DNA from 4 places in the Oryzomicrobium terrae genome. Region 1 is predicted to be linked to each of the others. Evidence: predicted binding sites of a transcription regulator. Region 1 holds the regulator's gene; each other region holds the start of a gene.
What was found. Region 1 encodes sigma-54, which starts transcription at its own class of promoters, with help from an activator protein. Its sites were predicted from a motif close to TGGCACGCTTNCTGCTNA; they were not measured.
Positions count from the first base shown of each region.

Region 2: a site for sigma-54 is predicted at 6,030-6,047, ahead of glnA (type I glutamate--ammonia ligase). Genes of this name have one in related genera too.
Region 3: a site for sigma-54 is predicted at 1,572-1,589, ahead of fdnG (formate dehydrogenase-N subunit alpha). Genes of this name have one in related genera too.
Region 4: a site for sigma-54 is predicted at 3,456-3,473, ahead of OTERR_RS00325 (TorF family putative porin). Genes of this name have one in related genera too.

Region 1 covers NZ_CP022579.1:3,468,331-3,476,254, reverse strand. The annotation lists gene OTERR_RS15720 (pteridine reductase) at 1-430, shown strand, start outside; gene ttcA (tRNA 2-thiocytidine(32) synthetase TtcA) at 405-1,421, shown strand; gene OTERR_RS15710 (FHA domain-containing protein) at 1,582-2,499, shown strand; gene OTERR_RS15705 (PsiF family protein) at 2,580-2,897, opposite strand; gene hprK (HPr(Ser) kinase/phosphatase) at 2,936-3,871, opposite strand; gene ptsN (PTS IIA-like nitrogen regulatory protein PtsN) at 3,840-4,325, opposite strand; gene hpf (ribosome hibernation-promoting factor, HPF/YfiA family) at 4,581-4,901, opposite strand; gene OTERR_RS15685 (RNA polymerase factor sigma-54) at 4,914-6,410, opposite strand; gene lptB (LPS export ABC transporter ATP-binding protein) at 6,490-7,266, opposite strand; gene recX (recombination regulator RecX) at 7,273-7,710, opposite strand; gene recA (recombinase RecA) at 7,741-7,924, opposite strand, start outside.
Region 2 covers NZ_CP022579.1:525,286-533,209, forward strand. The annotation lists gene OTERR_RS16245 (biotin--[acetyl-CoA-carboxylase] ligase) at 1-1,083, opposite strand, end outside; gene ntrC (nitrogen regulation protein NR(I)) at 1,227-2,657, opposite strand; gene glnL (nitrogen regulation protein NR(II)) at 2,734-3,855, opposite strand; gene OTERR_RS02400 (DUF4124 domain-containing protein) at 3,894-4,367, opposite strand; gene glnA (type I glutamate--ammonia ligase) at 4,543-5,955, opposite strand; gene OTERR_RS02410 (rhodanese-like domain-containing protein) at 6,417-6,869, shown strand; gene nadA (quinolinate synthase NadA) at 6,890-7,924, shown strand, end outside.
Region 3 covers NZ_CP022579.1:1,100,309-1,108,232, forward strand. The annotation lists gene OTERR_RS05085 (DHA2 family efflux MFS transporter permease subunit) at 1-1,479, shown strand, start outside; gene fdnG (formate dehydrogenase-N subunit alpha) at 1,771-4,836, shown strand; gene fdxH (formate dehydrogenase subunit beta) at 4,847-5,749, shown strand; gene OTERR_RS05100 (formate dehydrogenase subunit gamma) at 5,746-6,372, shown strand; gene fdhE (formate dehydrogenase accessory protein FdhE) at 6,499-7,449, shown strand; gene selA (L-seryl-tRNA(Sec) selenium transferase) at 7,492-7,924, shown strand, end outside.
Region 4 covers NZ_CP022579.1:73,769-81,692, reverse strand. The annotation lists gene OTERR_RS00345 (multidrug effflux MFS transporter) at 1-622, opposite strand, end outside; gene OTERR_RS00340 (YifB family Mg chelatase-like AAA ATPase) at 684-2,168, opposite strand; gene OTERR_RS00335 (YceI family protein) at 2,165-2,725, opposite strand; gene OTERR_RS00330 (accessory factor UbiK family protein) at 2,792-3,037, opposite strand; gene OTERR_RS00325 (TorF family putative porin) at 3,519-4,379, shown strand; gene glnK (P-II family nitrogen regulator) at 4,401-4,739, shown strand; gene OTERR_RS00315 (ammonium transporter) at 4,756-6,273, shown strand; gene OTERR_RS00310 (phosphodiesterase) at 6,377-7,174, shown strand; gene purU (formyltetrahydrofolate deformylase) at 7,240-7,924, opposite strand, start outside.

The DNA.
Region 1 (7,924 bases):
GGCGGCTTGGGATGACCTGGTCGGCAGCAACTTCAAGGCCCCCCTGTTTCTGACCCAGGCGGCGTGGCCCGCCCTCAAGGCGAGCCGGGGAGGCGTGGTGAACATCACCGATATCCATGCCGAGCGCCCGTTGGCCGGTTATCCCCTGTACTGTGCGGCCAAGGGAGCGCTGCTGACTCTGACCCGGGCGTTGGCGGTAGAGTTGGGGCCCGAGGTACGGGTCAATGCGGTGGCGCCGGGTCCCATCCTGTGGCCGGAAGGTGAGGATTTTCCGGCGGCGGAGCGCCAGGCCATCGTCGACCATACCCTGCTCAAGCGCGAGGGGAGCCCGGACGATATCGCCCGGGCGGTACGGTTTTTGTTGGCCGAGGCAAGCTATGTCACCGGCCAGGTGATCAATGTCGATGGTGGGCGCAGCGCCCATCTCTGACCCTGTTTTGGGCGGCGGGCCCGGTTCCGCCGCCGATGAAAGAAGCGGTATCGTGGATTTTTCGAATAATTTCCTGCGGCTCAAGAAGAAGCTCGAGGCCCAGGTCGGCCGGGCTATCGGCGATTACGCCATGATCGAGGACGGCGATACCGTGCTGGTGTGTCTGTCCGGCGGCAAGGACTCCTACACCCTGCTGTCGATCCTGATGGCCCTGCGCGAGCGGGCGCCGGTGGATTTCCGCCTGATCGCCATGAACCTGGACCAGAAGCAGCCGGGCTTTCCCGCCGAGGTGCTGCCCACCTACCTGGCCGGGTTGGGCATCGACTTCCGTATCGTCGAGGCCGACACCTACTCGGTGGTCAAGGAGAAGATCCCCGAAGGCAAGACCACCTGTTCCCTGTGCTCGCGGCTGCGCCGCGGCATCATCTACCGCACCGCCAAGGAGCTGGGCGCCAACAAGATCGCCCTGGGACACCACCGGGACGACATGGTGCATACCCTGTTCCTCAACCTGCTGTTCGGCGGCAAGCTCAAGGCCATGCCGCCCAAGCTGGTGACCGACGACGGCGCCCATGTGGTGATCCGTCCCCTGGCCTACTGCGCCGAGGCCGAGATTGCCCGCTTCGCCCGGGGTATGGGCTACCCGATCATCCCCTGCAACCTGTGCGGCTCCCAGGAGAACCTGCAGCGGCAGAAGATCCGCGAGATGATGGCCGACTGGGACCAGAAATTCCCCGGCCGCACCGAGGCGGTGCTGACGGCGTTGCAGAACGTGGTGCCGTCCCACCTGGCCGATAACAACCTGTTCGACTTCAAGGGCTTGCGCTTGGGCATGGACCCCGCCGATGCCGATGGCGGCGACCTGGCCTTCGACGCGCCGGAACTGCCTTCGATCGACCATGGCGCCTGGGCCCGAGCCGGCGGTATGGCTGGGGATGAGCAGGACAGCGTCGTGGCCGCAGGTTTTCCGTTGCCGGTGGTGACCCGGTGACATCCGCCGGCAACGTGGATTTTTGACAATCCGAGGTTTGCTACACTGGGTTGTCCCGCCGATTTCGGGAGGGATCGGGGGCAGCCTCATACCAATAACTCAACAAGGGATCAGTACATCATGGGGGTGGTAAGGGGATGGCAACAACGGGAGGGGCGCCATGAGTAGTCCGGCTGCGCTGGTATTGCACATCGACGTGGTGGGCGCGGCCCGGCTGGCAGGCAAGATCGGCCGGCTGGAGGCCCAGCACGCGGTGGACCGCTGCCTGAAGCGGGTGGAGCGTTCCGTCCTGGGGGCGGGGGGCACCGTCGGGCAGTGCGTGGCTGGCCAGATGGTGGCCGGTTTTCCCGCCGCCGAAGCGGCCTGGCAAGGCACTCTGGAGATGCTGGTGCGGGTCGAGGACCTGCCGCCGGTATCGGGAATCAAGCTCGACCTGCAACTTGGCCTCTGCGCCGGCCCGCTGGACGACGCGGCCGTTGTCGAGCGGGCGGGGCGTCTTGCCGATGTCTGCGTGCCTGGGCGGGTCGCCCTCGACAGCGGTACCCGGGCGCTGTTGAGCGCCGAGGAGCAGGAGCAGCTGGTCGAGGTGGCCGAGGTGCCCAGCGAACTGGCCCCGGTCTACGTCTTTGATCCGGAAGCGGGCGAGCCTGCGGCCAGCGCTTCACCCCTGGCTGCGACCACGGTTGCCGGCCTCAATGCCGCCAGCAGTCGCACCGCCGCCCCTCGTGCCGCAACCCCGAGCCCGGCTGCCAGCAGCGGGCGCTTTTGCGTGCGCTACCGGGGCAAGGCCTACCTGCTCGATTCGGGTTCGGTCGCCCTGATGATTGGCCGGGGCAATGGCAACGACGTGATCGTCGCCGACAGCAAGGTTTCGCGCAGCCATGCCCGCATCGAGCGGCGCGACGACGGCTACGTGCTGGTGGACCAGAGCACCAACGGCACCTACCTGGTGTTCGCCGGTGATCCGGAACTGTTCCTGCGCCGCGAGGAAATCGTCCTGCGTGGTGCCGGGCAACTGGCGTTTGGCCATTCCACCACCATTCCGGGAGTGGAGGTGGTGACCTTCGAGCACCTCTGAACGCCGTATCGAACCACGTAAAAGGGCCGGTCAGCTGACCGGCCCTTTTGCATGATGCGGCAGGGATGCGAAAGGCGGGATCAGCCCTTCAGGCAACCGCTCATGAATTTCTTGCGCTCGTCGCCCTTGAGCGCCTTGTCGCCGGCTTCCTTGTTGCAGGCCTTCATCTTTTCCTGCTGGGGGGTGGCCTTGGTGTCGGCCGCGGCGGTTTCGCCCTTGAGGCAGGAACTCATGAATTTCTTGCGTGCATCCCCCTTGAGCGCCTGTTCGCCGGCATCCTTGTTACAGGACTTCATGCGTTCCTGCTGTGGGGTGGGTTTCTTTTCCTCGGCCGCCAGAGCGGAGCCGGCGGCGAGGGTGGCGAAGGTCAGGGCAACAGCGGCAGCAATCGACTTCATGGCACTTCCTCCTGGTGGGGTAATGACGTCAGCCTAGCTTACAGGTCTTCGTCCAACAATTCACGCTGTTGGCGCTGAATGAATTCTTCCATGCTGTCGATGCCGCGCAGCTGCAGGATGGTGTTGCGCACCGCCGCTTCCAGCAGCACCGCCAGGTTGCGCCCGGCGGCCACGGGAATGATCACCTTGCGCACCGGTACCCCCAGGATGTCCTGGGTCTGGGCGTCCAGCGGCAGGCGCGGGCTTTCCACCCCGGCCACCGGTTTTTGCAGGTGCACGATCAGCTTCAGCTTCATCTTCCGCCGCGAGGCGGTCTCGCCGAAGATGGTGCGGATGTTGAGCAGCCCGAGGCCGCGCACTTCCAGGTAGTCCTTGAGCATCCCCGGGCAGCGACCCTCGATGGTGGTGGGGGCGATACGTGCCAGCTCCACCACGTCGTCGGCCACCAGGCCATGGCCACGGGAGATCAGCTCCAGGGCCAGTTCGCTCTTGCCAGCGCCGGAGTCGCCGGTGATCAGCACGCCCATGCCGAGCACGTCCATGAACACGCCATGCACCGCCACCGTGTCGGCCAGGCGGCGCGACAGGTAGATGCGCAGCAGGTCGATCACTGCCGAGCATGGCTTGGGCGTGGCGAACAGGGGCGTGCCGGTGGCCTCGCAGGCCTCCTGGATGGTGGGCAGGACTTCCAGTCCGTCGGCAATGATGATGGCGGGGGGGTGAGCGGCGATCAGGTCGTCCACCTGCTGTTTGAGGCGCTGGGGGGCGACCCGCAGCGACCATTCCCGCTCGGCCAGGCCGAACACCTGCAGGCGCTCCGGGTGGATCAGGTTGAGGTGGCCGACCACGTCGGCCCCGTAGTTGCCCCGTTCCTTGAGTTCGAGATGGCGCTTGGCGCCGCTGGCGGCAACCCAGGTCAGGTCGAGCTTGTCGCGGTGATCCTCAAACAGCTGCGCGATGCTGATCTGGCGCATGGGAGGCCCCGTGGATGAACAGGTCGCGCAGGGCGGCCGGATCGCTGCCGCTCGCCAGCTGCTCGCGGAAGCCCCGGTCGGAGAAGCGCTGGGCCAGTTCGGAGAGGATCTGCAGGTGCTGCTCGGTGGCCTGTTCCGGCACCAGGAGCACGAACACCAGGTTCACCGGTTTGCCGTCGGGCGCATCGAAGGGCACCGGCGCCGTCAGGCGCAGGAAGGCACCAACGGCTTCCTTGAGGCCCTTGATGCGGCCGTGGGGAATGGCGACACCCTGGCCGAGGCCGGTCGAACCGAGCTTTTCCCGGGCGAACAGGCTGTCGAACACCGTGGCGCGGGCAACCCCGTGCTGGTTTTCGAAAAGAATGCCCGCCTGTTCAAAGACCCGTTTCTTGCTGGTGGCTTCCAGGTCCAGGACGACGTTTTCAGGAGGGAGAAGTTTAGCGATGAGCTCCATAGGATGATCCACGGAGACGTTGAATGAGCCTGCCCGAGCACACGGGATAGTACGGTGGCTGTGAATACGGGGCGGGCCGGGAAAGGAAAGCGGGCCGGGGCGTTTGGGCACCAACCACGCAATGTGGCCGGGAGGATACAGGATTTCCGGAAGGTTGCGCTGACGGGGGCGAAAAGCTTGCCGGAAGCGTGAAAAAGGCCCGTGAGGGAACAGACGGCCGGCCCCGTCGGGGCCTGGCCGATCCGCAAGATTAGATCACTCGGCGACGGGGATGTTCTTCTCGTCGCGGTGATGATCCTGGATTTTCTGCTTGTGCTTGATGATCTGGCGGTCCAGCTTGTCGATCAGGCTGTCGACTGCGGCATACAGATCGGTATCTTCGCTTTCGACGAAGATGTCCTTGCCGCGTACGTGGACGGTCACTTCGGCCTTTTGCTTCAGCTTCTCGACCGACAGGATCACGCTCACGTCGATCACGTTGTCGAAGTGACGGATGACGCGGTCCAGTTTGCCGGTCACATATTCACGGATCGCCGGGGTGACTTCCAGGTGATGCCCACTGATCTGCAGATTCATGGTTCTACTCCTTTAGAGGGACTTACGGAGATTGGCCGCTGGAATGCCCATCCCCTCTCTGTATTTTGCTATCGTCCGGCGGGCTACGACAATGCCCTGCTGTCCGAGAATATCGGCAATTTGATTATCCGAGAGGGGTTTCTTGGCGTTTTCCGACCCCACCAATTGCTTGATGAGGGCGCGGATGGCGGTGGCCGAGCAAGCGCCACCGGTATCGGTGGCCACGTGGCTACCGAAAAAATATTTCAGTTCGAAGATGCCCCGGGGCGAGGCCATGTACTTCTGGGTGGTCACCCGGGAGACGGTGGATTCGTGCAGATCGAGGATCTCGGCGATCTCGCGCAGCACCAGGGGGCGCATCGCCACCTCGCCGTGGTCGAAGAAGGCGCGCTGCCGGTCCACGATGGCCTGGGAGACGCGCAGGATGGTGTCGAAGCGCTGCTGCACGTTTTTGATCAGCCAGCGCGCTTCCTGCAACTGGCCGGACATGCCGCCACCGTCGCCGCGGGTGCGGTGCTTCTGCAGCAGGTCGGCGTAGAGGCGGTTGACCCGCAGGCGCGGGAAGGCGTCCGGGTTGATGCTCGCCACCCACTGGTTGCGCACCTTGCGCACGATGACATCGGGCACGATGTAGCGGGTTTCCAGGGGCGCGTACTGGGCCCCGGGGCGGGGGTTGAGGCCCATGATCAGGGTTTGCACCGCCTTCAGGGTATCGTCGTCGCAGCCCAGTTGGCGCTTCAGCCGGGTGAAGTCGCGGCTGGCCAGCAGGTCCAAGTATTTTTCCACCAGGGTCAGGGCCAGGTTGCGCAGCGGTTCGGCGGGACGCGCCTTGAGTTGCAATGCCAGGCATTCCTGAGGGCTGCGGGCCCCCACCCCGGTCGGCTCCAGGTTGTGGATGTGCTTGAGGGCGATCTCCAGCTCTTCCGGCTCGACCTCCAGTTCGGCGGGCAGTGCTTCCCCCAGTTCTTCCAGGGACTGGTCGAGGTAGCCGTCGTCGTCGAGGGCCTCGACCAGGAAACAGGCCAGGCTGCGGTCCCGGTCGGACAGGGGGATCAGCCCCAACTGCCAGGTCAGGTGTTCCTTCAGACTGGTAGTGGCGGCCTGGATGTCCTGGCCATCTCCCTCGTCGTCGCCATCGTTGTCGCGACTGCCGCTCGGGTAGCTGCCTTCGGCGAACCAGCCGTCGTCGAGGCTACCTTCGGCGTTGTTCTCGGCGCTGAATTCGTTGCTATCGCCAGGGTCCGCCGCCTCCTCACGCTCGCCACGGGCGTCCGCTTCGTCCCGGTCGTTCGGCAGGGCGCCACCCGGGGCGTCGGCGAAGCCGGCATCGGTCGGGGGGGGGCTGGGCTCGTAATCGTCCTCCCGTTCCAGTAGCGGATTTTCCAGCAGGTAATGCTCGATCTCCTGGTTCAGCTCGAGGGTCGACAGTTGCAGCAGCTTGATCGACTGCTGCAACTGGGGCGTGAGCGCCAGGTGTTGCGAGAGCTTGAGCTGGAGGCTGGGTTTCATCGGCTACGGCAGCAGGCCGCCCGGCGGGGCGGCGCAGCGATGCGGCGGGGGAGGTGAAACAGGAGCATGGCGCGGACCGTTACAGGCGGAAGTGCTCGCCCAAGTAGACCTTGCGCACTTCTTCGTTGTGCACGATCTCGTCGGGGCGGCCGGCTGCCAGTACCCGTCCTTCGTTGATGATATAGGCCCGGTCGCAAATGCCCAGGGTCTCGCGCACGTTGTGGTCGGTGATCAGCACGCCGATGCCGCGGGCCTTGAGGAAGCGGATGATCTTCTGGATTTCAAGCACGGCGATCGGGTCCACCCCGGCGAAGGGCTCGTCGAGCAGCACGAAGCGCGGGTTGGTGGCCAGGGCCCGGGCGATCTCGACGCGGCGCCGCTCGCCGCCGGACAGGGCCACCGCCAGGGTGCCGCGCAAGTGGCCGATGTGCAGTTCGTCGAGCAGGGATTCGAGGCGGTTCTTCACCTCGTCTTCCGGCAGGTTCTGCAGTTCCAGCACCGCCTGAATATTCTCGGCCACGTTCAGCTTGCGGAATACCGAGGCTTCCTGGGGCAGGTAGGAGAGCCCCTGGTGGGCGCGCTGGTGGATCGGCTGGTGGGTTAGGCGGGCCTCGTCCAGGTAAACCTCGCCGCCGTCGGCGGCCACCAGGCCCACCACCATGTAGAAACAGGTGGTCTTGCCTGCGCCGTTAGGGCCGAGCAGACCCACTACCTCGCCACTGGCCACGTCGAAGGAGACGTCATGAACCACAGTGCGCTTCTTGTAGCGCTTCTTCAGGTTGTGGGCGGACAGGCGGCTGTGGCTGGGCGGCACCGGCGAGGCCGTCTCGGCAGGGGACAGGGTGGCAGCTTTCATGCGGTTTTATTCATCATCGAGGCCACGTAGTACGCGGCGGATGATCTCCATGGAAAAACCCCGCTGGGCGAGGAAACGCATTTGTTTGGCCCGTGCCGCCGCGTCCGCGGCAGGGGTGCCGAATTTCTTCAGCCAGACCGAGCGGGCCCGGGACAGCTCGTCGTCGGTACTTTCCAGGGCGGTGGCGATGGTGTCTTCATCGACGCCGACCGCCGCCAGTTCCTGGCGGAGACGCTGATCGCCGTAGCGACCGGCCCGTACGGTGACGCGCATTTCGGCGTAACGGCTGTCGGACAGCAGTTTGCGGGCGGCTAACTCGTCGAGCAGCCGCTCCAGCTCCTCGCTACTTTCGGCGTGGGGCGCCAGCTTGCGCGCCAGTTCGGCCCGGGCATGCTCGCGCCGGGTGAGCAGGGAGAGCGCCCGTTCCCGCAGGGTGCGTTCCACCGGCGCGCGCATTCTCCCCCGCAACCCGCCTTACGCTTCGGCCGGCGCCGCGACGCCGGTGGGCGAGGCCACGCCGACGGCAGCGCGCACCTTGGCTTCGATCTCGGCGGCCATTTCCGGGTGCTGACGCAGGTACTCGCGCACGTTGTCCTTGCCCTGGCCGATCTTCTCGCCGTTGTAGGCATACCAGGCGCCGGACTTCTCGACGATCTTG
Region 2 (7,924 bases), 580 kb from region 1:
AATGGCGGCCGCGTCGAGGAGGGCCTGGAGCGGGGCGATCTGGGCATCCCCGGCGACCCGGCAGCCAAGGGCCGTGTCGATGCCCGGATGCTGGCGCAGCAGCGCCGCCAGGGCGCCGGCAGCTTCCGCCCAGGGCCAGGCGCCGTAGGCCAGCCAGTGGCCGTGGTCGCGTAGACCCCACTTGAGGCGGCTGTTGCCGGCATCGAGGATCAGCCGGGGGCCGTTGCGCGAGGCGACGGCCGGGCGCAGGGACAGGTCGCCGACCAGGTGGCGCTCTGTTCCGGCGCCGGTTTCGATGAGTAGGGCGCCGCTGTCGTCCACGCCCAGGCAACAGCCTTCCTGGCGGCTGTGCTCGCCGGTCAGGCAGACCCGCTGCTGCTGGTAGGCATGGCGGGCTTCCCAGGCCGGGCGCAACGCCGCGAAGCCGTCCCGGGCGAACGTGTCGAGCACTTGGGCCAGTTCGCTGAGGACGGCGGCCAGTACGGTGTGGCGGTCGGGGGGCGCCGTCCCGGCAGCACGGCAGGCGTCGGCCAGGGCGGCCACGGGCTGGCCGGGATCGGGCGGGGCCTCCAGATTGAGGCCGATGCCGATGATGGCGGCGGCACCGCTACGCTCCAGGCTGGTTTCCACCAGGATGCCGCCGAGCTTGGCCAGGGGCGCGTCGGTGCTTTGCAACAGGATGTCGTTGGGCCATTTCAGGCGCACCCCGGCGATGCCCAGGGATTCCAGGGCTTGGGCGACGGCCAGGCCGACGGCCAGGGATAGCCCGCTGAGCCGTTCCGGCCGGCCGGCTGGACCATTGAATCGCCACAACAGGGAAAACGTCAGGCCGGCACCCGGGGGCGATACCCAGGTCCGGCCACGGCGCCCCCGGCCCGCCGACTGGGCGTCGGCAACCACCACCGTGCCCGATGGCGCCTGGGGGCGCCGCGCTAGCTCCAGGTTGGTCGAGTCACAGTGGTCCAGGGCGTCGACGTCGAAGCGTCCGGCCGCCGGGCCGAGGCAGGCCTTGAGGCGGGTCAGGTCGATTAGGGGAGCGGCCGGGGCGTCCGGCGACAGGGATGGCGGGGGGCGGAGGCTCACGGGTGGAAAGGGCCGGGGGCGGAACGGCCAAAACGGTTAGCCCGTAATTATGACCGATTTGCCCTCGTCCTTTCTGCGCGGCTGGCGTGGCGGCCCATGACCGCTGGTTCCCGCTCGTTCCCGCGATTCTTGCAGATGCTGGCTCAGTCGCCGCTGGCCGCCGCTTCCCGCGGGTTGTCCAGGCCCAGTTCCTGGATCTTGCGGGTGATGGTGTTGCGACCGATGCCCAGGGCGGTGGCGGCCTCGATGCGCCGGCCGGCGGTGTGGGCCAGGGCCCGGTTGATCAGGATGCGCTCGAAGATGCGGGTGAGCTTGTCGTGCACATCGCCACCGCTGCGCGTGAGCAACCGGTCCACCTCGGCGGCCAGGGCTGTTTCCCAGTCGCCGTAGGCACCGCCACTCCCGCTGCTGGCGGCTTCCTCGCGGATTTCCGGGGGAAGGTCGGTGAGCTCCACGGTCTGGCCCGGGGCCATCACGGTCAGCCAGTGGCAGAGGTTTTCCAGCTGGCGCACGTTGCCGGGGAAGTCCAACCCCATCAGGTGCTTGAGAGCGCTGTCGGAGAGGCGCTTGGCCTCCACGCCGAGCTCTTGGGCGCTCTTGGCCAGGAAGTGGCGGGCTAGCAGGGGGATGTCCTCGCGCCGTTCCTTGAGGGACGGCAGGCGGATGCGGATGACGTTGAGGCGGTGGAACAGGTCTTCCCGGAACAACCCTTCCTTGACCCGGGTTTCCAGGTTCTGGTGGGTGGCGGCGATGACCCGCACGTTGGCCTTGAGCGGCTGGTGGCCGCCGACCCGGTAATAGTGGCCGTCGGACAGCACCCGCAGCAGGCGGGTTTGCAGTTCCGGGGGCATGTCGCCGATCTCGTCGAGGAACAGGGTGCCACCGGCGGCTTCCTCGAAGCGGCCGCGACGCTGGGCGGTGGCCCCGGTAAAGGCGCCGCGCTCGTGACCGAACAACTCGGATTCGAGCAGGTCCTTGGGGATGGCGGCGGTGTTGAGGGCGATGAACGGCTTGTCGGCCCTGGGGCTGTGGCGGTGCAGGGCGCGGGCCACCAGCTCCTTGCCGGCGCCGGACTCCCCGGTGATCAGCACCGTGGCGTGGGAATGGGACAGGCGGCCGATGGCGCGGAACACTTCCTGCATCGACGGGGCGGTACCGAGTATCTCCGGCGTCAGGCTGGGTTCCTCGTCTGCACCGCTTTGGTGCATCGACTCATCCACGGCCCGGCGGATCAGTTCGATCGCCTGGTCCACGTCGAAGGGCTTGGGCAGGTATTCGAAGGCGCCGCCCTGAAAGGCTGCCACTGCCGACTCCAGGTCCGAGTAGGCCGTCATGATGATCACCGGCAGGCCAGGCCAGGTGTCCTTGATGCGGGTCAGCAGGTCCAGGCCCGAGGCCCCAGGCATGCGGATGTCGGAGAGCAGCACCTGGGGCGGTTCGGCACCCCGGTCGAGTTCGGTGAGTACTTCGTTGGCCGAAGCGAAGCTGCGGAAGGCGATAGATTCCCGGGCCAGGGCCTTTTCCAGCACCCAGCGGATGGAACGGTCGTCGTCGACGATCCAGACAGGTTTCATGGGGTCTTCCCTGATTTTGTTAGAGGTCCATGGCTGCAATGCAAGGAGCTTGCCAGGGGCCGCGTCGCGCCGTCGTTCAGGCTTCTTCCACCGGCAGGCACAGGGTGAAGCGGGTCTGGCCGGGGCGGCTGTCGCATTCGATGGTGCCTTGGTGCTGCTGGATGAAGCTTTGCGCCAGGGTCAGGCCCAGGCCCGAGCCACCTTCCCGGCCCGAGACCAGGGGGTAGAACATCTTTTCGCGGATGGCGTCGGGAATGCCCGGACCGTTGTCGATGATCTGTACTTCAATGGCCAGGCGGTAGCGCTTCTTGGCCAGGGTGACCTGGCGGATCGCCCGGGTGCGCAGCACGATCTCGCCCTGGCCATCCATGGCCTGGGCGGCATTGCGGGCGATGTTGAGGTGGGCCTGGATCAGCTGTTCCCGGTCGGCCACCACCTCCGGCAGGCTGGTGTCGTAGTCGCGCCGAACCGTCAGGCCGCCCGGGTACTCGGCCAGCAGCAGGCTGCGCACCCGTTCCAGGATTTCGTGGATGTTGGTCGGCCCCGGCTGCATCGGCCGGTGGGGCGAGAGCAGGCGCTGCATCAGATCCTGGAGGCGGTCCGCCTCCTTGATGATGACCTGGGTGTATTCCTTGAGGGCCGGGGCGTTGGGCAGGTCCACCAGTTCCCGTTCGAGCAGCTGGGCGGCGCCGCGGATGCCGCCCAGGGGGTTCTTGATCTCGTGGGCCAGGTTACGGATCAACTCCCGGTTGGCGATCTGCTGCTCGATCAAGCGTTCTTCCCGGTGCGCCTTGAGCTGCTGGTCGATGGGGCGCAATTCCACGAGCAGGCGGGCGGGGGGGAGGTTGGCGGGGGGCTCCACCGGGGTGACGGTACAGTCCACGTGCAGGGTTTCCCGACCCTCGCGCTTCACCTCGATGTTCTGCCCGGTATAGCCCCAGTTGTTGGCGATGGCGTTGGCGAAGGCTGCCTGCAGGCCGGCGCCGAATTGCAATGCGGAGCCCAGGGGGCGCCCGAGCAGGGCGCGGTGGGAGAGGGCGAGCAGGTTTTCCGCCGCCGGGTTGGCGTAGCAAACCCGGCACTCGCCGTCGAGGACGAGGACGGCGGCCGACAGCAGGTCGAGGCCGGGAAAGGTGGGGAGAGGTTCGATGGCGTTGAGTGCCGCGGCGGCGGTGGAGGGCGTCGTGGTGGAGGTCATGTCCCGAGCCGGAGCAAGGAGCGCGCCACCCGTGCGCCTTAGCGCAGGTTGGCCGTTTCCTTGCGAATGGCCTCGATGTTGCGCTCGTGCAGTTGCACCTTGTCCTTGTAGGGCTGCAGGCGGTCGAGCACCTTCTGGTAGTTGCGTTCGTCGCCGTTGCGGATGCCTTCCTGTTCGGCCAGCTCCTTGCGCGCTTCTTCCAGGCTCTTTTGCTCGCTGGCCAGTTCCTGTTCGAGGATGCGGCGACGGTCCCCGTCCCGGGATTTTTGCGTGGCGTCGTCGACCCGGGGGAAGCCGGCCGGGGAGGGCGTGCGCGGGGCGGCGGCGCTCGGCTTGGGCGGCGCGGGCAGGGTGGACACCGGGTCGGTGGCCACTTTCTTGCAATTCTTGCCTTGCTGCACGTTGGAGATGACGGTGTTTCCCTCCGTATCGGTGCAGCGGAAGATCTGGGCCTGGGCGCTGCCGGCGGCAAGCAGCAGGGCGGCGGAAAGGAGCAGGGACGCAGATTTCATGGGGGCCTCGTTACGCATGGGGCAAGTGTAGGGGCGATGCGGAGCGGGGGCAACCGGGAGCCGGTGCGGATCGATGGTAGGCCATGTACTCCGGCGTGTCATGAGCGCAGCGCCCGCCCAAGAAAAAAGGGACGGGTTGCCCCGTCCCTTCTTCATTCTGCGGTCGCGCGATCGCTTAGATGGAGTAGTACAGCTCGAACTCCAGGGGGTGGACCGCCATGCGCAGCTTGGTCACTTCTTCCATCTTCAGGGCGATGTAAGCATCGATCCAGTCGTTGGAGAACACACCGCCGCGGGTCAGGAACTCGCGGTCCTGGTCCAGGGCTTCCAGCGCCTGATCCAGGCTGTGGCAGACGGTCGGGATCTTGGCGTCTTCTTCCGGCGGCAGATCGTACAGGTTCTTGTCCGCAGGCTCGCCCGGGTGGATCTTGTTCTGGATACCGTCCAGACCGGCCATCAGCAGGGCAGCGAAGCACAGGTAGGGGTTGGCACCCGGATCCGGGAAGCGGGTTTCGATACGGCGGGCCTTGGTGGAGGCCACGTGGGGCACGCGGATCGAGGCGGAGCGGTTCTTGGCGGAGTAGGCCAGCTTCACCGGGGCTTCGAAGTGGGGCACCAGGCGCTTGTAGGAGTTGATCAGCGGGTTGGTGATCGCGTTCAGGGCACGGGCGTGCTTGATGATGCCGCCGATGTAGTACAGGGCCATTTCGGACAGGCCGGCGTAGCCGTTACCGGCGAACAGGTTCTGGCCGTCCTTCCAGATGGACTGGTGCACGTGCATGCCGGAACCATTGTCGCCAACCAGGGGCTTGGGCATGAAGGTGGCGGTCTTGCCGTACTGGTAGGCCACGTTGTGGATCACGTACTTCTGGATTTGGGTCCAGTCGGCGCGCTTCACCAGGGTGGAGAACTTGGTGCCGATTTCGCACTGACCGGCGGTGGCCACTTCGTGGTGGTGCACTTCCACGGGCACGCCCAGGGATTCCAGAGCCAGGCACATGGCGGCGCGGATGTCGTTGAGACGGTCAACCGGGGGAACCGGGAAGTAGCCGCCCTTCACCGCGGGGCGGTGGCCGGCGTTGCCGCCTTCGGACTTGTCGTCGGAGGACCAGGGGGCCTCTTCGGAGGAAATCTTGCAGTAGGTGCCGGACATGTCGGTCTTCCACTCGATCGAGTCGAAGATGAAGAACTCGGGTTCCGGGCCGAAGAAGGCGGTGTCGCCGATGCCGGAGGACTTCAGGTAGGCCTCGGCGCGCTTGGCGATGGAGCGGGGGTCGCGGTCGTAGCCCTTGCCGTCGGCCGGTTCCACCACGTCACAGGTCAGCACCAGGGTGGTTTCGTCGAAGAAGGGGTCGATGTAGGCGGTGTCGGCGTCCGGCATCAGCAGCATGTCGGAAGCCTGGATGCCTTTCCAGCCAGCGATGGAGGAGCCGTCGAAGGCGTGGCCTTCTTCGAACTTGCTCTCGTCGAAGTGGCTGATGGGCACGCCGACGTGCTGTTCCTTGCCACGGGTATCGGTGAAGCGGAAATCGACGAATTTAACGTCGTTTTCCTTGACCATCTTGATCACGTCCTGGGGGGTCGTCATGTGCTACATCTCCTAAGCAAGGTGCCGGTGGCCGGCAGAATACAGGAATCCGGGATTTCGTTTGCGGGGCGTAACGAGCACTTTTTGTGCCAGTGCGGCCGGCTAAGCCACGCCATTGTGCCATAACAGAAACCCCACGCAGGGGCTTGCAGATCGCGCACTACAACGGTGCGGCGTTTGGTTTTGGTGCACCAAAATGGTGCAAAAGCGATTGGCGCGCGCATTCTGCACCAAATCGCACCATGGGGCAGTATCGCGGCCCGGGATGCCGGGGCCGCACGGACGAGGTGCTGATTTATACTTGCCTCCCCCTTGTTCGCTTGCCGTGGCGCCCTCATCTAGGGAAAACCGGCAGGCAGAACGGTAGCGGACCGGGCCCGATGGGTTTGCCCCGGGTGGCGCAACCACCCGGACGCGGGCCGGTCCCACTTCCATGACTTTCACTGAACCGCGAGGTTGCCATGGGTCGTTTGAACGAATTGCTGGCGCTGGCCAAGACCCGCGCCCAGGATCAGAATTTTCCCTACGCCGGCTCCCTGACCCCGGCGGAAGCCCACGAGGTGTGGAAGCTGGCTCCCGGGGCGGTGTTGGTGGATGTGCGCACCAAGGCCGAGTGGGACTGGGTGGGGCGGGTTCCCGGTGCGGTGGAGATCGAGTGGAACCTCTACCCGGACGGGGGGCGCAACCCCCATTTTCTCGATCGCCTGAAACGGGAAGTGGATCGGGAAGCCCTGGTGCTTTTCCTCTGCCGCAGCGGCGGCCGCTCCCATGCGGCGGCCACGGCGGCGGCCAACGCGGGCTACACCAGCGCGTGCAACATCCTGGAGGGCTTCGAAGGCGACAAGAACGCCGACGGCCGGCGCAATACCGTCGGCGGCTGGCGCCACGCCGGACTCCCCTGGGTACAGAGCTAATCCAAGAAGCGACAGTTCACATGCAAACCATTGCCTTCAACCCCTCCTTCGACCGTTACAACACCCTGTCCGACGCCGAGTGCGAAGAGCGCATCCGCGCCGCTCGGGCCAAGCTGGGCAAGAAGGCGGTGCTGCTGTGCCACCACTACCAGCGGGCCGACGTGTACCAGCACGCCGACCTGACCGGCGATTCCCTCAAGCTGTCGCGCCTGGCCGCCCAGGCCGAGAGCGACTACATCGTCTTCTGCGGTGTGCACTTCATGGCCGAAGTGGCGGACATCATGTCCAAGCCCAACCAGATCGCCATCCTGCCCGACCTGGCCGCCGGCTGTTCCATGGCCGACATGGCCAATCTGGCCAAGGTCACCCGGGCCTGGCGCGAACTGGGCGAGGTGCTCGGCGAGGACCCGGCCAACCAGGTCACCCCGGTCACCTACATCAACTCGGCGGCCGACCTGAAGGCCTTCTGCGGCGAGCGCGGCGGCATCGTGTGCACCTCGTCGAACGCCCGCACCATCGCCGAATGGGCCTTCGCCCGCCGGCCCAAGGTGCTGTTCTTCCCCGACCAGCACCTGGGCCGCTGGACCGGCCACCAGCTGGGGATGCCCCTCATCGACATGGTGGTGTGGGATCCGGACCTGGAGTACGGCGGCCTCACCCCGGAGCAGATCAAGAACGCCAAGATCCTGCTGTGGAAGGGCCACTGCTCGGTGCACCAGATGTTCCAGAAGAGCCACATCGACGCTTTCCGCGCCAAGCACCCGGAGGGTATCGTCATCGCCCACCCGGAGTGCAACTTCGAGGTGTGCGCCGCTTCCGACCACGTCGGCTCCACCGAGCACATCGTCAAGACCATCAAGGAAGCGCCCAAGGGCACCCGCTGGCTGGTGGGCACCGAGCTCAACCTGGTGGAGCGGCTGGCCCGGGAAGTGGCGCCGGACGACAAGATCGTCCAGTTCATGGCCACCACCATCTGCATGTGCTCGACCATGCAGCGCATCGACCCCCAGCACCTGGCCTGGACCCTGGAAAACCTGGTGGAAGGCAAGGTGGTC
Region 3 (7,924 bases), 1.2 Mb from region 1:
CTCTCTCTGGCGGTGTTCATGCAGGTGCTCGACACCACCATCGCTAACGTCGCCGTGCCCACCTTGGCCGGCGATCTGGGGGTGAGTGCCTCCCAGGGCACCTGGGTGATCACCTCCTTTGGCGTCGCCAACGCCATCGCCCTGCCGCTGACCGGCTGGCTGGCGCGGCGCTTCGGCGAGGTGCGCATGTTCACCCTGGCGACCCTGGCCTTCGTCGCCGCCTCGCTGCTGTGCGGCTTTTCCCAGAGCCTGGAATTCCTCATCTTCGCCCGGGTGTTGCAGGGGTTAGCCGCCGGGCCCATGTTCCCCCTGGCCCAGAGCCTCATGCTCGGCGCCTACCCGCCCCACCAGCGTGGCATGGCCATGGCCATCTCGATGATGGTGGCGGTGGTCGGGCCGATCGCCGGTCCCCTGCTCGGTGGCTGGATCACCGATAGCTTCCACTGGTCCTGGATCTTCTTCATCAACGTGCCCGTCGGCATCCTGGCCGTGGCCCTGTCCTGGCCGGTGCTGAAAGCCCGGGAAAGCCGCACCGCCCAGGTGCCTATCGACCGCATCGGCCTGGCCCTGCTGGTGATCGGCGTCGGCGCCCTGCAGCTGATGCTCGACAAGGGAAACGAGCTGGACTGGTTCGAATCCCCCGAGGTGATCGTTCTGGGCGTGATTGCCGCCCTGGGCCTGGCGCTGCTGGTGGTGTGGGAGCTGACCGACGAACACCCGGTGGTGGACCTGCGCCTGTTCGGCGAAGCCAACTTCGCCTTCGGCACCCTGGCCATCAGCCTCGGCTACATGACCTTCATGGGCGGGGTGGTGCTGTTCCCCCTGTGGTTGCAGACCACCCTGGGCTACACCGCCACCTGGGCCGGGATCGTGTCGGCACCCATCGGCGTGCTGCCGGTGATCCTGGCGCCCCTGATCGGCAAGAACATGGCTCGCCTAAACCTGCGCTGGGTGGTGACCCTGGCCTTTGCCGTATTCGCCTTCACCTTCTGGTGGCAGAGCCACCTGACGCCGGGCGTCGATCCCTGGCACCTGGCCCAGCCGCGCTTCGTCCAGGGCATTGCCCTGGCCTGCTTCTTCGCGCCGCTCACCACCATCATTGTCTCCCGGGTGCCGCCCGGCCACATGGCCTCGGCCATGGGCCTGGCCACCTTCCTGCGGGTGCTGGGGGGCAGCTTCGGCACCTCGCTGACGGTGGCCTACTGGGATCACAAGACGGCGGTACACCACTCGGAACTGGCCGAGCGCATGACCATCGCCAACGATCCCTTCAACAGTGCCCTGGCCGGTCTGCAAAGCCTGGGCATGAATGCAACCCAGGCTCTCGGCACGGTGGAGCGCCTGCTCAACCAGCAGGCAGTGACCAAGGCCACCCTGGATGCCTTCACCCTGGCGGCGCTGATGTTCGTCGGCTTGTCGCTGCTGGTCTGGCTGACCAAGCCGGTGAAGGCGGTGGGAGCGCCTCCGCCGATGGAATGAGAGAGCTGTACGGTTTTCGTTCTTGCCTCTCCCGTTGGCCCGCGTGGAAATTGCCGTTCCGCCGGGCCAACGGCGTTATTGCTCTCGTTATTTGTCAGGTTGTCTGCTAAGTTGCGATTAGGACAAAAAGTCACGCATTGCGACATTTTGTCTCGGACACTTTGTCCAGTAGTACCTATGATTCCGGCATCCGACTGATTTGTCGGTCTTTTGCCGGGGCGTGGTGGGCGGCACGGTTGTTGCAGTTGAGTGACTGTTTCATTCGTTGTTTACGACCCAAAAGGAGGGGAAATGCAACTCTCAAGGCGCCAGTTCTTCAAGGTCTGCGCCGCGGGTGTGAGCGGATCCTCCATGGCCGTGCTGGGCTTTTCGCCCACCGCCGCCGTGGCTGAGACCCGCCACTTCAAACTCGCCCGGACCACGGAGGTCCGCAACACCTGTCCGTATTGCTCGGTGGGTTGCGGCATCATCTTGTACAGCTTGGGGGATCGGGCCAAGAACGCCCACGCCGAGCTGATCCACATCGAAGGGGACCCGGATCACCCGGTGAACCGCGGCACCCTGTGCCCCAAGGGGGCCGGCCTGCTCGACTTCGTCAAGAGCAAGAACCGCCTGAAGTTCCCCGAAGTGCGCGAGGCCGGTTCCGATCAGTGGAAGCGCATCTCCTGGGACGAAGCGTTCACCCGCATCGCCAAGCTGATGAAGGCCGACCGGGATGCCAACTTCGTCGCCAAGACCGCTGACGGCTTGACCGTCAACCGCTGGCTGACCACCGGTTTCCTCGCCGCCTCCGCCTCCAGCAACGAATCCGGCTACCTGACCCACAAAGTGGTCCGTAGCCTGGGGATGCTCGCGTTCGACAATCAGGCTCGCGTTTGACACGGCCCCACGGTGGCAAGTCTTGCCCCGACGTTTGGCCGCGGCGCGATGACCAATCATTGGACGGACATCAAGAACGCTGACGTTGTGCTCATCATGGGCGGCAACGCCGCCGAGGCGCACCCCTGCGGTTTCAAGTGGGTGGTGGAAGCCAAGCAGCACAACAAAGCCAAGCTGGTGGTGGTGGACCCGCGCTTCAACCGCTCGGCGTCCCAGGCGGATTTCTACGCCCCCATCCGCACCGGCACCGACATCGCCTTCCTGGGCGGCGTCATCAACTATCTGATCGCCAACGACAAGATTCACCACGAATACGTCAAGTCGTACACCGACATGACCTTCATCGTGCGTGAGGACTACGCCTTCGAGAACGGCATCTTCTCCGGCTACGACGAGGCGAAGCGCAAGTACGACAAGAGCTCCTGGGAATACGAGATCGGCAAGGACGGCTACGTCGCCACCGACCCGACCCTCCAGCACCCGCGCTGCGTCTTCAACCTGATGAAGGCCCATTACTCCCGCTACACGCCGGAGATGGTGGAAAAGATCTGCGGCACGCCGAAGGACAAGTTCCTCAAGGTGTGCGAGATGATCAGTTCCACCTCGGCGCCGAACCGGGTGATGACCATCATGTACGCCCTGGGTTGGACCCAGCACTCCACCGGCTCCCAGATGATCCGGACCGGTGCCATGGTGCAACTGCTGCTGGGCAACATCGGCAAGGCGGGCGGCGGCATGAACGCCCTGCGCGGTCACTCCAACATCCAGGGCCTGACCGACCTGGGGCTGCTCTCCAACCTGCTGCCGGGCTACATGACCCTGGCCGGCGAGAAGGAGCAGGACTTCCAGGCCTACCTCAATGCCCGCACGCAGAAGCAGATGCGCCCGGGGCAGCTGAGCTACTGGCAGAACTTCCCCAAGTTCCTCGTCAGCAACCTCAAGGCCTGGTACGGCAACGCGGCGACCAAGGAAAACAACTACGCCTACGACTACCTGCCCAAGCTGGACAAGACCTACGACGTGCTGCAGGTCATGGAGCTGATGCACCAGGGCAAGATGACCGGCTACGTCGCCCAGGGCTTCAACCCCCTGGCCTCGTTCCCGAACAAGGCCAAGGTGGGCGCTGCCCTGGCCAAGCTCAAGTTCCTGGTAATCATCGACCCGTTGGCCACCGATACCTCCGAGTTCTGGAAGAACTACGGCGAGTTCAACAACGTGAACAGCGCCGAGATCCAGACCGAGGTGTTCCGCCTGCCCTCTACGTGTTTTGCCGAGGAAGACGGGTCCATCACCAACTCGGGCCGCTGGCTGCAGTGGCACTGGAAGGGCGCCGAGCCTCCGGGTGAAGCGCGTACCGACCAGGAAATCATGGCCGGCCTGTTCCTCAAGCTGAAGGAGATGTACAAGAAGGACGGCGGCGCTTTCCCCGACCCGATCCTCAACCTCACCTGGGGCTACAAGATTCCGGATTCCCCCAGCCCCGAGGAGTTGGCCAAGGAGTACAACGGCAAGGCGCTGACCGATCTGCTCGATCCCAAGGACTCGACCAAGGTGATCAAGAAGGCCGGCGAGTTGCTCGATGGCTTCGCCCAGTTGCGCGATGACGGCTCCACCGCCTGCGGTTGCTGGATCTTCTCCGGCGCCTGGACGGAAAAGGGCAACATGATGGCCCGCCGCGATAACTCCGATCCGTGGGGTAATGGCCAGACCCTCAACTGGTCCTTCGCCTGGCCGGCCAACCGTCGCATCATCTACAACCGCGCCTCCGCCGACCCCTCCGGCAAGCCCTTCGATCCGAAGCGCAAGCAGGTGTGGTGGGACGGCACCAAGTGGACCGGCTCCGACGTGCCCGACTTCAAGGTCGACTCGGCCCCCGAAGACGGCATGGGTCCCTTCATCATGAACCCCGAGGGCGTGGCCCGCTTCTTCGCCCGGGGCGGCATGAACGAAGGCCCGTTCCCCGAGCACTACGAGCCGTTCGAGTCGCCCCTCGAGGTGAACCTGATGCACCCGAACAACCCCAAGGCCCGCAACAATCCGGCTGCCCGGGTGTTCAAGGGCGACATGGAAGCGTTCGGCAAGGCCAAGGAGTTCCCCTACCCGGCGACCACCTACCGTCTCACCGAGCACTTCCACTACTGGACCAAGCAGGTGGAGTCCAACGCCGTGATCCAGCCGGAACAATTCGTCGAAATCGGCGAGGGCCTGGCCAAGGAGAAGGGCATCGTGGCCGGCGACCGCGTCAAGGTCAGCTCCAACCGCGGCTACATCAAGGCCGTGGCGGTGGTGACCAAGCGCATCATGCCGATCACGGTGGACGGCAAGACCGTGCATCAGGTGGGCATTCCCATCCACTGGGGCTTCAAGGGGGTGGCCAAGAACGGCTACATCGCCAACACCCTGACCCCGTTCGTGGGCGATGCCAACAGCCAGACGCCGGAATTCAAGTCGTTCCTGGTGAACGTCGAGAAGATCTGAGGAGACCGCCATGCCTTTGCAATCACTAGACATCGCGGCCCGTTCGGCGACCACCACACCGCCGCCCGGCATCCGCAAGACCCTCGAAGTCGCCAAGCTCATCGACGTCACCAAGTGCATCGGCTGCAAGGCCTGCCAAGTGGCGTGCATGCAGTGGAACGACATCCGTGACGAAGTGGGTGAGAACCACGGCACCTACGACAACCCCCGGGACCTCACCGCAAAATCCTGGACGGTGATGCGCTACAGCGAGGTCGAATCGCAGGAACGGGGCCTCGAGTGGCTGATCCGCAAGGACGGCTGCATGCACTGCGAGGACCCGGGCTGCCTCAAGGCCTGCCCGTCCCCCGGTGCCATCATCAAGTACGCCAACGGCATCGTCGATATGCAGCAGGAAAACTGCATCGGCTGCGGCTACTGCATCACCGGTTGCCCGTTCAACGTGCCGCGCATCTCCGAAAAGGACAACAAGGCGTACAAGTGCACCCTGTGTTCCGATCGGGTGGCGGTGGGCCTGGAGCCGGCCTGCGTCAAGGTCTGCCCCACCGGCTGTATTTCCTTCGGGTCCAAGGAGGACATGAAGGACATCGCCGAGGAGCGGGTGGTCGAGCTCAAGGAACGGGGCTACGGTAACGCCGGGTTGTACGACCCGCAAGGTGTGGGCGGCACCCACGTGATGTACGTGCTGCACCACGCCGACAAGCCGGAGCTGTACAACAACCTGCCGCCCGACCCGGCCATCAGCCCGATGGTTTCCCTGTGGAAGGGGGTCACCAAGCCCCTCGCCACCCTGGGCCTGGCCGCCGTGGCGATCGGTAGCCTCTTCCACTACGTCACCAAGGGCCCCAACGAGGTGTCCAAGGAAACGGAGAAGGAAGTCGAGAAGGAACTGGAAGAGGAGGGCAAGCAATGAAGCGCGATCCCAACGACCTGCAGCGTTACACCGCCTCCGAGCGGGCCAACCACTGGGTGGTGGGGATCAGCTTCATCCTGATCGCCCTGTCCGGCCTGGCGCTGTTCCACCCGGCCTTCTGGCCCCTGTCCATGCTGTTCGGCGGCGGCGTGTGGACCCGCATCATCCACCCCTTCCTCGGGGTGCTGATGGTGGTGTCCTTCGCCGCCATGGCGGTGCGCTTCTGGAAGCTCAACGTCATGACCCCGACCGATTGGGAGTGGCTCAAGCGGGCCAAGGAAATGGTCAACGGCGACGACCACAACATGCCGATCATGGGTAAGTACAACGGCGGTCAGAAGATGCTTTTCTGGGCGCTGGTGGTCTGCATGGCGCTGTTGTTCGTCTCCGGCATCCTGATCTGGCGCGCCTACTTCTCCGGGTTCTTCCCCGTGGGCGTGGTGCGTCTCGGGGCCGTGGTGCACGCGGCGGTGGCGGCGGTGATGATCGCCCTCATCTTCGTCCACGTGTATGCCGCCATCTGGGTCAAAGGCACCATCCGGGCCATGTGGTACGGTACCGTGACCCGCCCCTGGGCCAAGCAGCACCACCGTGCCTGGTACAAGGAAATGACCGGCAAGTAAGCCGCGCCGGTCGTGCCGCCTGCCGCCGGGGTTCCGCTGGCAGGCGGTTGTTTTTCCACCACGGCGCGGAGCTTCCGCGCCGTGGTGTTTTCCGACGATAACGATAGCGATCCCCGACACTCCGCCATGACTGCCCCGATCATCCCCATCAAGTCCGTTCTCTCGGCGGAAGAAATCGCCGCCCAGGGGGCGCCGGTCCCCGATACCCTGCGCCTGCCCGCTGCCGATCTGTTCGTCGCGCGGGCCGCTCGCCTCAAGTCCCTGGCCAATGGTCATGCCATGGCCGAATTCCTCAATTTCTGCGCCGGCCTGATCGATGCCCAGCAACAGGCCCTGGCTGCCCTGACCCCGGCGGCTCGCCCCGACGAGGCGCGCATCGCCCTGTGCCGCAGTCACGACATGCCCCTGCTCGACGCCCAGGGCGGCGAGCTGGATGCATCGCCGAACGGCGTCTTCGGCCAGGCCCTGGCGACCCTGCTCAAGGCTGCCCAAGGTTTCGCCCCGGCGCCGGCCCGGGACATCATCGCCCGTCTGCAGGCCCTGCCCGCCGATCAGGTGGCCAAGGAAGCTCGCCTGATCCTCAAGGCCGAATCCGGTTTCGACACCGGTTACGCCCCCTTCCTTGGCGCCGCCTTGCAGGTGGACTGGACCCATCGCGCCCTGGCCCTGACCAAGGGCGATGTGTTCGTGCGCGAAGAGGGCAGCCTGTGTCCGGTGTGCGGCAGCCACCCGGTCGCCTCCGTCGTGCGCATCGGCGAAGGCGGTCACGGCGTGCGCTACGCAGTATGCGGCCTGTGCGCCAGCGAGTGGCACGTCACCCGCATCAAGTGCGTGCCCTGCATGAACACCAAGGGCATCGCCTATTCCGCCCTGGAAGGCGAGGGCGCCGAGCGCTTCAAGGCCGTCCAGGTGGAAACCTGCGACGAGTGCAAGTCGGCCCTGAAGCTGGTGTCCCTGGAAAAAGACCACAACGCCGAGCCCTTCGCCGACGACCTGGCCACCCTCATGCTCGACATGCTGGTGGACGACGCCGGCTATCATCGTGCCGGGCGCAACCTGTTCTACTTCGCGCCCTGATTTTTTCATCTTCCTTTCCACTTTCCCTTTAAGGATTCCCCCATGACGTCCATGGTCCATGGCCGTGGGGAAGGGCAGCCGGCGGCGGACAACGCTTCCGCCGCCGCCGCCCTCCGCGCCCTGCCTTCCACCGACCAGCTGCTGGCCGCCGCCGACGATCTCCTCGAGGCCCACGGCCGCCAGGAAACCACCGCGGCCCTACGCGCCGCCCTGGAATCCGCCCGGGAGCGCATCCGGGCCGGCGCCGCTGTTGCCGTCACCTCTGCCGAACTCCTCGCCGAAGCCCGGGGCCGCCTGGTCGCCCGGGCCACGCCCCACCTGCGCCCGGTGTTCAACCTCACCGGCACGGTGCTGCACACCAACCTGGGCCGGGCCCTCTTTCCCGAGTCGGCCATCGCCGCCCTGACCGAGGCCCTGATCCACCCCGCCGCCCTGGAGTACGACCTGGCCAGCGGTGGTCGTGGCGACCGGGACG
Region 4 (7,924 bases), 130 kb from region 1:
AGGCGCGGAGCAAATAGCCGGCGGAGAACGGCTGACGCTGATGGTGCGGCAGGGTTTCGGGCAGGTAGCGCCAGCACAGCACCAGCAGCGCCAGGGCAAAGCCGGCGAGGAAGACGAAGACCGCCCGCCAGCCCAGCAGGGTTTCGAGCCAGCCGCCGATCACCGGGGCCACCGCCGGCGCCAGGGCGAACATGATGGCCACGTGGGCCATCAGCTTCTGGGCCTGAGCCCCATCGAAGAGATCCCGGATCAGCGCCCGGGAGATGACGATGCCGGCTCCCGCCGTCACGCCCTGCAGCAAGCGTCCCAGCCACAGCACCTCGATGCGGGGCGCCAGGGCGCAGAGCACCGAGGCCAGGGCAAACAGGGCGAAGCCGGCGAGTACCACCCGCTTGCGCCCATAGGCGTCGGACAAGGCGCCGTGCCACAGGGTCATCAGGGCAAAAGGCGCCAGGTAGTAGGTCAGCGTCTGCTGTACCGCCAGCTCACCGGCGCCCAACTCGCTCCCAATGGCATGGAACGACGGCAGGTAGGCGTCGATGGAAAACGGGCCGAGGGCGGCCATGGCTGCCAGCAGCAGGGCCAGCCCCCGAGGCGGTGTCACGGAAGGTGAAGACGGCATAGGTAGTCGATCCGGAACGGCATGAAACCGCTGCGGCATAGAAGAAGACAGGGAGACGGCGTCAGCCGCCCGGGCGCAAAGCGAGGGCTTCGGCGAGGTGGCCGGGGGCCAGGGTCCGAGACCCGGCCAAGTCGGCAATGGTACGCGCAACCCGCAGCACCCGGTGGTAGGCCCGGGGGGACAGGGCGAGCCGCTCCACCGCCTGGGCCAGCAGCGCGGCGCCGGCGGCATCTGGCCGGGCATGCTGCTCCAGGGCCGCGCCCTCGAGGCGCGCATTGACGCACCCCTGGCGATCCAGGGCCCGCTGGTGGGCCTGGGCCACCCGGCCGGCAACCGCGGCACTGCTCTCGCCCGGCCGAGCGTTGGCCAACTCGGTGGCGGACAGGGCCGGCACCTCGACCTGCAGGTCGAGCCGATCGAGCAAGGGGCCGGACAACCGTCCCCGGTAGCGGGCGACCTGATCGGGCGTGCAGCGGCAGGGCCGCTGCGGGTGCCCCAAGTAGCCGCAGGGGCAGGGATTCATGGCCGCCACCAGGCGAAAACGGGCGGGGTAATCGGCCCGCCGACCGACCCGGGAAACCTGGATACGCCCGGATTCCAAGGGCTCGCGCAGGGATTCGAGGACGCGCCGGTCGAATTCCGGCAACTCGTCGAGAAACAGCACGCCGGCATGGGCCAGGGAGATTTCCCCGGGGCGGGCGTCATTGCCCCCCCCGACCAGGGCCGGCGCCGAAGCGGAATGGTGCGGGCTACGCTGGACACGCCGACCGAAGGCGGCTGGATCGAACAGGCCGGCGACCGAAAGCAGGGCGGCCGATTCGAGGGCCTCCTCTTCGCTCAAGGGCGGCAGGATGCCCTGCAGCCGGGCGGCCAACATCGACTTGCCGGTACCCGGCGGCCCGACCAGCAGCAACGCATGGGCACCAGCGGCAGCGATTTCCAGCGCCCGGCGGGCGCCGGCCTGCCCTTTCACATCGGATAAATCGGGATAGCCAGGGGTCGGGATGGCCTCCACCGCGGGTGCGGCCAGGGGCGTCTGCCCGGTCAGATGGGCGCATACCGCCGCCAGCGTCGTGGCACCCAGCACATTCCCCTTGGGTGCGAGCGCCGCCTCCGTCGCCGACGCACTGGGCAGGATCAATGCCCGGCCGGCATCACGGGCCGCCAGAGCCATCGACAGGCCGCCGCGCACCGGGCGCAATTCGCCGGAAAGAGAAAGCTCACCGGCCAGTTCCACCCCGGCCAGGGCGGTGGTGGGCAATTGTCCGGTGGCCGCCAGCAGGCCAATGGCAATCGGCAGGTCGAAGCGGCCGGAATCCTTGGGCAGGTCGGCAGGCGCCAGATTCACGGTGAGCCGACGGGCGGGAAAATCGAAACCGGCCGTCAGCAGGGCGGCGCGGACCCGGTCCCGAGCTTCGCGGACCTCGGCTTCAGGCAGGCCGACCAGGGAGAAGGCGGGTAGGCCGTTGGCCACGTGGACTTCCACCATCACGGGCGGGGCGGCCACGCCGGCCAAGGCGCGACTGTGGACCTGGGCCAGGCTCATGGCGCCGGATCGCGGGTGGCTTCGATCTGGATTTCGAGCGCCACCTCGTCACCCACGAAGGGGAGAAAGGCATTCATGCCGAAATCGGAGCGGCGCAGACTGCCTCGAACATTGGCGCCGCAAACCGTCTGACGGGTGAGCGGCTGGGTGCCGCAGCGGAACTGGGTAATGATCAGGGAGACGGGGCGGGTCACGCCACGCAGGGTCAGATCCCCTTCCAAGCCCACCGGCAGGTCGTCGCGGAAATAGAGCTGACGGCTGCGGAAGGTCAGGGTGGGGTAGCGCTCGACCTGGAAGAAGTCGTCGCCGCGCAGCACCTTTTCCAGGGCCTCCAGCCCGGTATCGACGCTAGCCGCGTCGATCGTGATCGCCACCTCGCCCCGCCGGGCCTCCCGGTCGAGCAGTACGCTGCCCCGGGTCTGGTTGAAGCGCCCGCGTTGCAGGGAAAAGCCCAGGTGACTGACTTCGAATTGGGGAAAGGTGTGGGTCGGATCGACGGTGAAGCGCTCCGGTGCCGCGACGGCGGGCAATGCCCCAGGCAGGAGCAAGGCGAGCACGACGCCGGGCCAGCGGCCTGTCTGGCGCACACAGCCCGACGCGTGCCCCGGTCTCATCACATCACCTCAGCTCTTGCCGCCCAGCTGCTTTTCCAGCTCGCCGACCCGGGCTTCCAGGGTCTCAAGCTTTTCCCGGGTCTTGGCCAGCACCTGGGTCTGGATATCGAATTCCTCCCGGGTCACCAGATCCAGCTTGGCAAAGAAGCCACTCATCATGCTGCGCACGTTCTTTTCAATATCCGCAGCGGGCGAGGCCGCCAACAGGGCACTCATGCGGTTGGAGAACTCTTCGAAAGCCTTCGGGTCAATCATGACGATGTCCTTGAAATGAGCTGTAGCCTATCTCCGATCGAGTGTAGCACAGGGGCCTTGCCGTCTCGGCCACACCCCGCCTTGGCCGGTGCTTCGCCATAACGTTGTGTTGATAGCGACCCGTCGGATCTTGATCTCTCTTTTACGCGTCCTGGGCGACTATCTCCTGCGCCTGCCAGCATTCACCCCGACCCTGCCGAATTGAATGGTGCCGGTTGCGGATTGCTCCCGTCACAGAGGTTCAGCATACCCATCCCCCGCATCGTGCTTTTCCCGTGCAGCGTTATTCATCTGCGCCATAAAGCACTCGCACCGGGATGGTGCGTATGCCAATATGTTCGCGCTGCAACGGTGCGAATCCTTTCTTGCACCAGCAATGCAACCTTGTAACCATTTAATTATTAGATATATTTTTGGTTGGCACGGTGGCTGCTTTTACGGCGATGTAGTTTTTTCATTTGCTGAGACAAAGGAGTCCAACATGCGTAAAACCCTTCTTGCCATCGCCGTCGCCTCCCTCGGCCTGAGCGCCCTGCCGGCCTTCGCCCAATCCGCCGCTCCCGAGGCCAGCGCCGAGCCCGCCAGCCCGCACACCCTGACCGCCAACGTCGGCCTGTTCTCCAGCTACCGGTTCCGCGGCATCGATCAGACCTACGGCCAGCCGGCGCTGCAAGGCGGTTTCGACTACTCCCATGCCAGCGGCTTCTACGTGGGTAACTGGAACTCCAACGTCGCCTCCGGCGCCGGCTTCCCCGGCGGCAATCTGGAAATGGACTTCTACGGCGGCTGGAAGCAAACCTTTGGCGACTTCGGCGTCGACCTGGGCGCCCTGCTGTACTACTACCCGGGCTCCGGCAAAGGCCCCCTGGTCGGCAAAACCGGTGGTGAAACCGTCACCAACAAGGAACTGTACGTGGCCGGCTCCTGGAAGTTCGTGACATTGAAGTACTCCTACGCCATCGACGACTACTTCGCTGCCAAGGGCATCAACGCCAGCGGCGCCGCCACCGGCCGTAGCACTGCCGGCACGTCGTACCTCGACCTGTCGGCCAACTACGACCTGGGCGACGGCTGGGGCGTCAACGCCCACGTCGGCCAGCTGTACTTCAAGAATGTGCACAACGGCGACTACACCGACTGGAAGGTCGGCGTGACCAAGGATCTCAGCGGCTGGGTGGTGGGTGCCTCCTACGTCGGCACCAACGCCAAGGGCAGCTGCTCCGGTGTCGGCGTGAATCCCTACTGCTTCGCCAAGAGCATCGATACCGACGGCAACGTGAGCTCCAGCAAGCACAACGCCGGCAAGGGCATCGCCGTCCTGTCCGTTTCCCGTACGTTCTAACTTTCTCCGCAGAGGCACGACATGAAACTGGTCACCGCCATCATCAAGCCGTTCAAGCTTGACGAGGTCCGGGAAGCCCTCGCCGCCGTCGGCGTGCAGGGCATCACCGTGACCGAGGTCAAAGGCTTCGGCCGGCAAAAGGGGCACACCGAGCTGTACCGGGGTGCCGAGTACGTGGTCGATTTCCTGCCCAAGGTCAAGATCGAAGCCGCCGTGCGCGACGAGATCCTCGACCAGGTGGTGGAAGCCATCGAGAAGTCTGCCTGCACCGGCAAGATCGGCGACGGCAAGATCTTCGTCTTCCCGCTTGAACAAGTGATCCGCATCCGCACCGGTGAAACCGGTGAAGACGCGCTCTAACCGAGGGAGTCCCATGATGAAACGGCTCTTTGCACGTCTCGGCCTCGCCCTGGCCCTGGTCGGAACGGTGGCGTTCACCGCTCCGGCCTTCGCCGACGACAAGCCGGCCTCCGCCACCCCGGCCGTCACCGCTCCCGCAGCAGCGGCACCGGCCGCGGCGGCTCCCGCACCTGCCGCCGCTCCGGCGGCGGAAGCCCCCGCCGCAGAGGCCGCACCGGCCCCCACGGTGAACAAAGGCGACACCGCCTGGGTGATGGTCTGCACCGCCCTGGTGATGCTGATGTCGATCCCCGGCCTGGCCCTCTTCTACGGCGGCCTGGTGCGCTCGAAGAACATGCTCTCCGTGCTCATGCAGGTGTTCATGGTCTTCTCGCTGATCACTGTGCTGTGGGTGATCTACGGCTACTCGATCGCCTTTACCGAGGGCAACGCCTTCTTCGGCAGCCTCGACAAGCTGTTCCTCAAGGGCGTCACCCCGGATAGCCTGGCCGCCACCTTCAGCAAGGGCGTGGCCATCCCCGAGATGGTGTACATCGCCTTCCAGGGGGCCTTCGCCTGCATCACCTGCGGCCTGATCGTCGGCGCCTTCGCCGAGCGCATCAAGTTCTCCGCGGTGCTGCTGTTCATGGTGATCTGGTTCACCCTGGCCTACCTGCCGATGGCGCACATGGTGTGGTACTGGGCGGGTCCGGACGGCTACCTCGACGCCGCCTCGGCGGACAAGCTCAACGCCACCGCCGGCTTCCTCTTCCAGAAGGGCGCGCTGGACTTCGCCGGCGGCACCGTGGTGCACATCAACGCCGCCGTGGCCGGCCTGGTGGGGGCCTTCCTGGTGGGCAAGCGGGTTGGCTACGGCCGTGAATCCATGGCCCCGCACAGCCTGACCATGACCATGATCGGCGCCTCCCTGCTGTGGGTGGGCTGGTACGGTTTCAACGCCGGTTCCGCCCTGGAAGCCAACGGCTCCGCCGCCCTGGCCTTCCTCAACACCTGGGTGGCCACCGCCTGCGCAGCCCTCTCCTGGGTCTTCGCCGAGTGGATGATCAAGGGCAAGCCTTCCATGCTGGGTGCCGCCTCCGGCGCCGTCGCCGGCCTGGTGGCGATCACCCCGGCCGCCGGCTTCGTCGGCTTCGTCGGCTCGATCATCATGGGTCTGCTGGCGGGCGTGGTCTGCCTGTGGGGCGTCAATGGCCTGAAGCGCCTGCTCGGCGCCGACGACTCCCTGGACGTGTTCGGTGTCCACGGCGTGGGCGGCATCATGGGGGCGATCCTCACCGGCGTGTTCGCCGACCCCGCCCTGGGCGGGGCCGGCATCTACGACTACGTGGCTAACAAGGTCGCCGACAGCTACTCCATCGCCGACCAGGTGATCGCCCAGCTGACCGGCGTCGGCGTCACCCTGGTCTGGTCCGGAGTGGTCGCCCTGGTGGCCTACAAGCTGGTGGACATGTTCATCGGCCTGCGGGTCCCCGAGGAGGAAGAACGGGAAGGCCTGGACATCACCTCCCACGGCGAGTCCGCTTACCACATGTAAGGCGCGGGACCTCCCGCAACGCAACGGGCGCCTTCGGGCGCCCGTTGTCGTTTCTGACGCACCGGGATGACGCGTGGCCAGGTGGCGCTGCTATGCTGAAACCATGCGCATCGTTCAACTCAGCGACCTCCATCTCCAGCCGCCCCCGAGCCTGCTCTACGGCCGGGTGGATACGGCCGCCTGCCTGACGGCGGCCCTGGCGCGCATCGCCACCCTGGCTCCCGACCTGGTGCTGTTGAGCGGCGACCTGGCCGACCGGGGCAGCGCCGTCGAATACGACTGGCTCGCCCGCGCCCTGGCCAGCCTGCCCTGCCCGGTGGCGCTCATGCCGGGCAACCACGACCGGCGTGCCGCCCTGCGTACCGCCTTCCCCGAGCAGCACTGGGGCGGCGATATCGATGCTCCCTGTCACCGCCGTCTCGACACGCCGGAAGGCGCCCTGCTGCTGCTCGACACCCTGGTCCCCGGTGAGGAATACGGCCGGGTCGACGCGGCCGCCCTGGCCTGGCTCGAATCCGCCTGTCCGACCACCGGCCGGGCGCTTCTGGTCATGCACCACCCGCCCTTCGCCATCGGTATTCCAGGTATGGATGCCATCGCCTGTCGCGGCGAGGCGGCCCTGGCTGCCTGGCTGGCACGCCACGACAACGTTGAAGCGCTGCTGTGCGGCCACGTGCACCGCTTCGTCAGTACCGTCTTCGCGGGTCGCCCGGCCATCACCGCCCCTTCGCCGGCCCACCAGATTGCCCTGGCGCTGGAGGGAACACCCGGCGACCTGGCCTTCACCCTGGAACCCGGCGGCTTCCTGCTGCATCTGTGGCGTGCAGGGCAACCCCTGGTCACCCATTACGTGCCCAACACCCCGGCGCCGACCTACCGCTACGCGGATCTGGGCGGGTAATGAAAAGGGGCGCCGCAGCGCCCCTTTCCCGTGTGCCCCCCCGCCGGCTGGCCGTGGCTGACGGCTCAGCGGAAGACGATGGTCTTGTTGCCGTGGGTCAGCACCCGGTCTTCCAGGTGGTAGCGCAGGCCCCGGGCGAGCACGGTCTTTTCGATGTCCTTGCCGTAGCGCACCAGGTCGTCCGGGGTGTCGGAATGGTCCACCCGGATCACGTCCTGCTCGATGATCGGCCCCTGGTCCAGGTCGGCGGTGACGTAGTGGCAGGTGGCGCCGATCAGCTTCACCCCCTTGGTGTAGGCCTGGTGGTAGGGCTTGGCGCCGACGAAGCTGGGCAGGAAGCTGTGGTGGATGTTGATGATGCGCCCCGGGTAGGCGGCGCACAGCTCCGGCGAGAGGATCTGCATGTAGCGCGCCAGCACCATGGTGTCGCCCTTCACCTCTTCGAAGATGCGCTGGATCTCCTTGAAGGCGGCAACCTTGTTGTCCGCCGTCACCGGAATGTGGTGGAAGGGGATGCCGTGCCACTCGACGAAGCCCTTGAAGGTGTCGTGGTTGGAGATGATGCAGGGAATCTCCACATCCAGCTCCTTGGCCTGCCAGCGGGCCAGCAGGTCGTACAGGCAATGCTCCTGCTTCGACACCAGCAGCACCACCCGCTTCTTCACCGCGCTGTCGGTGATGCGCCAGTCCATGTTCAACTCGGCGGCCAGAGGGGCGAAGCGCTCGCGCAGTTCGGCGAGCATGAAGGGC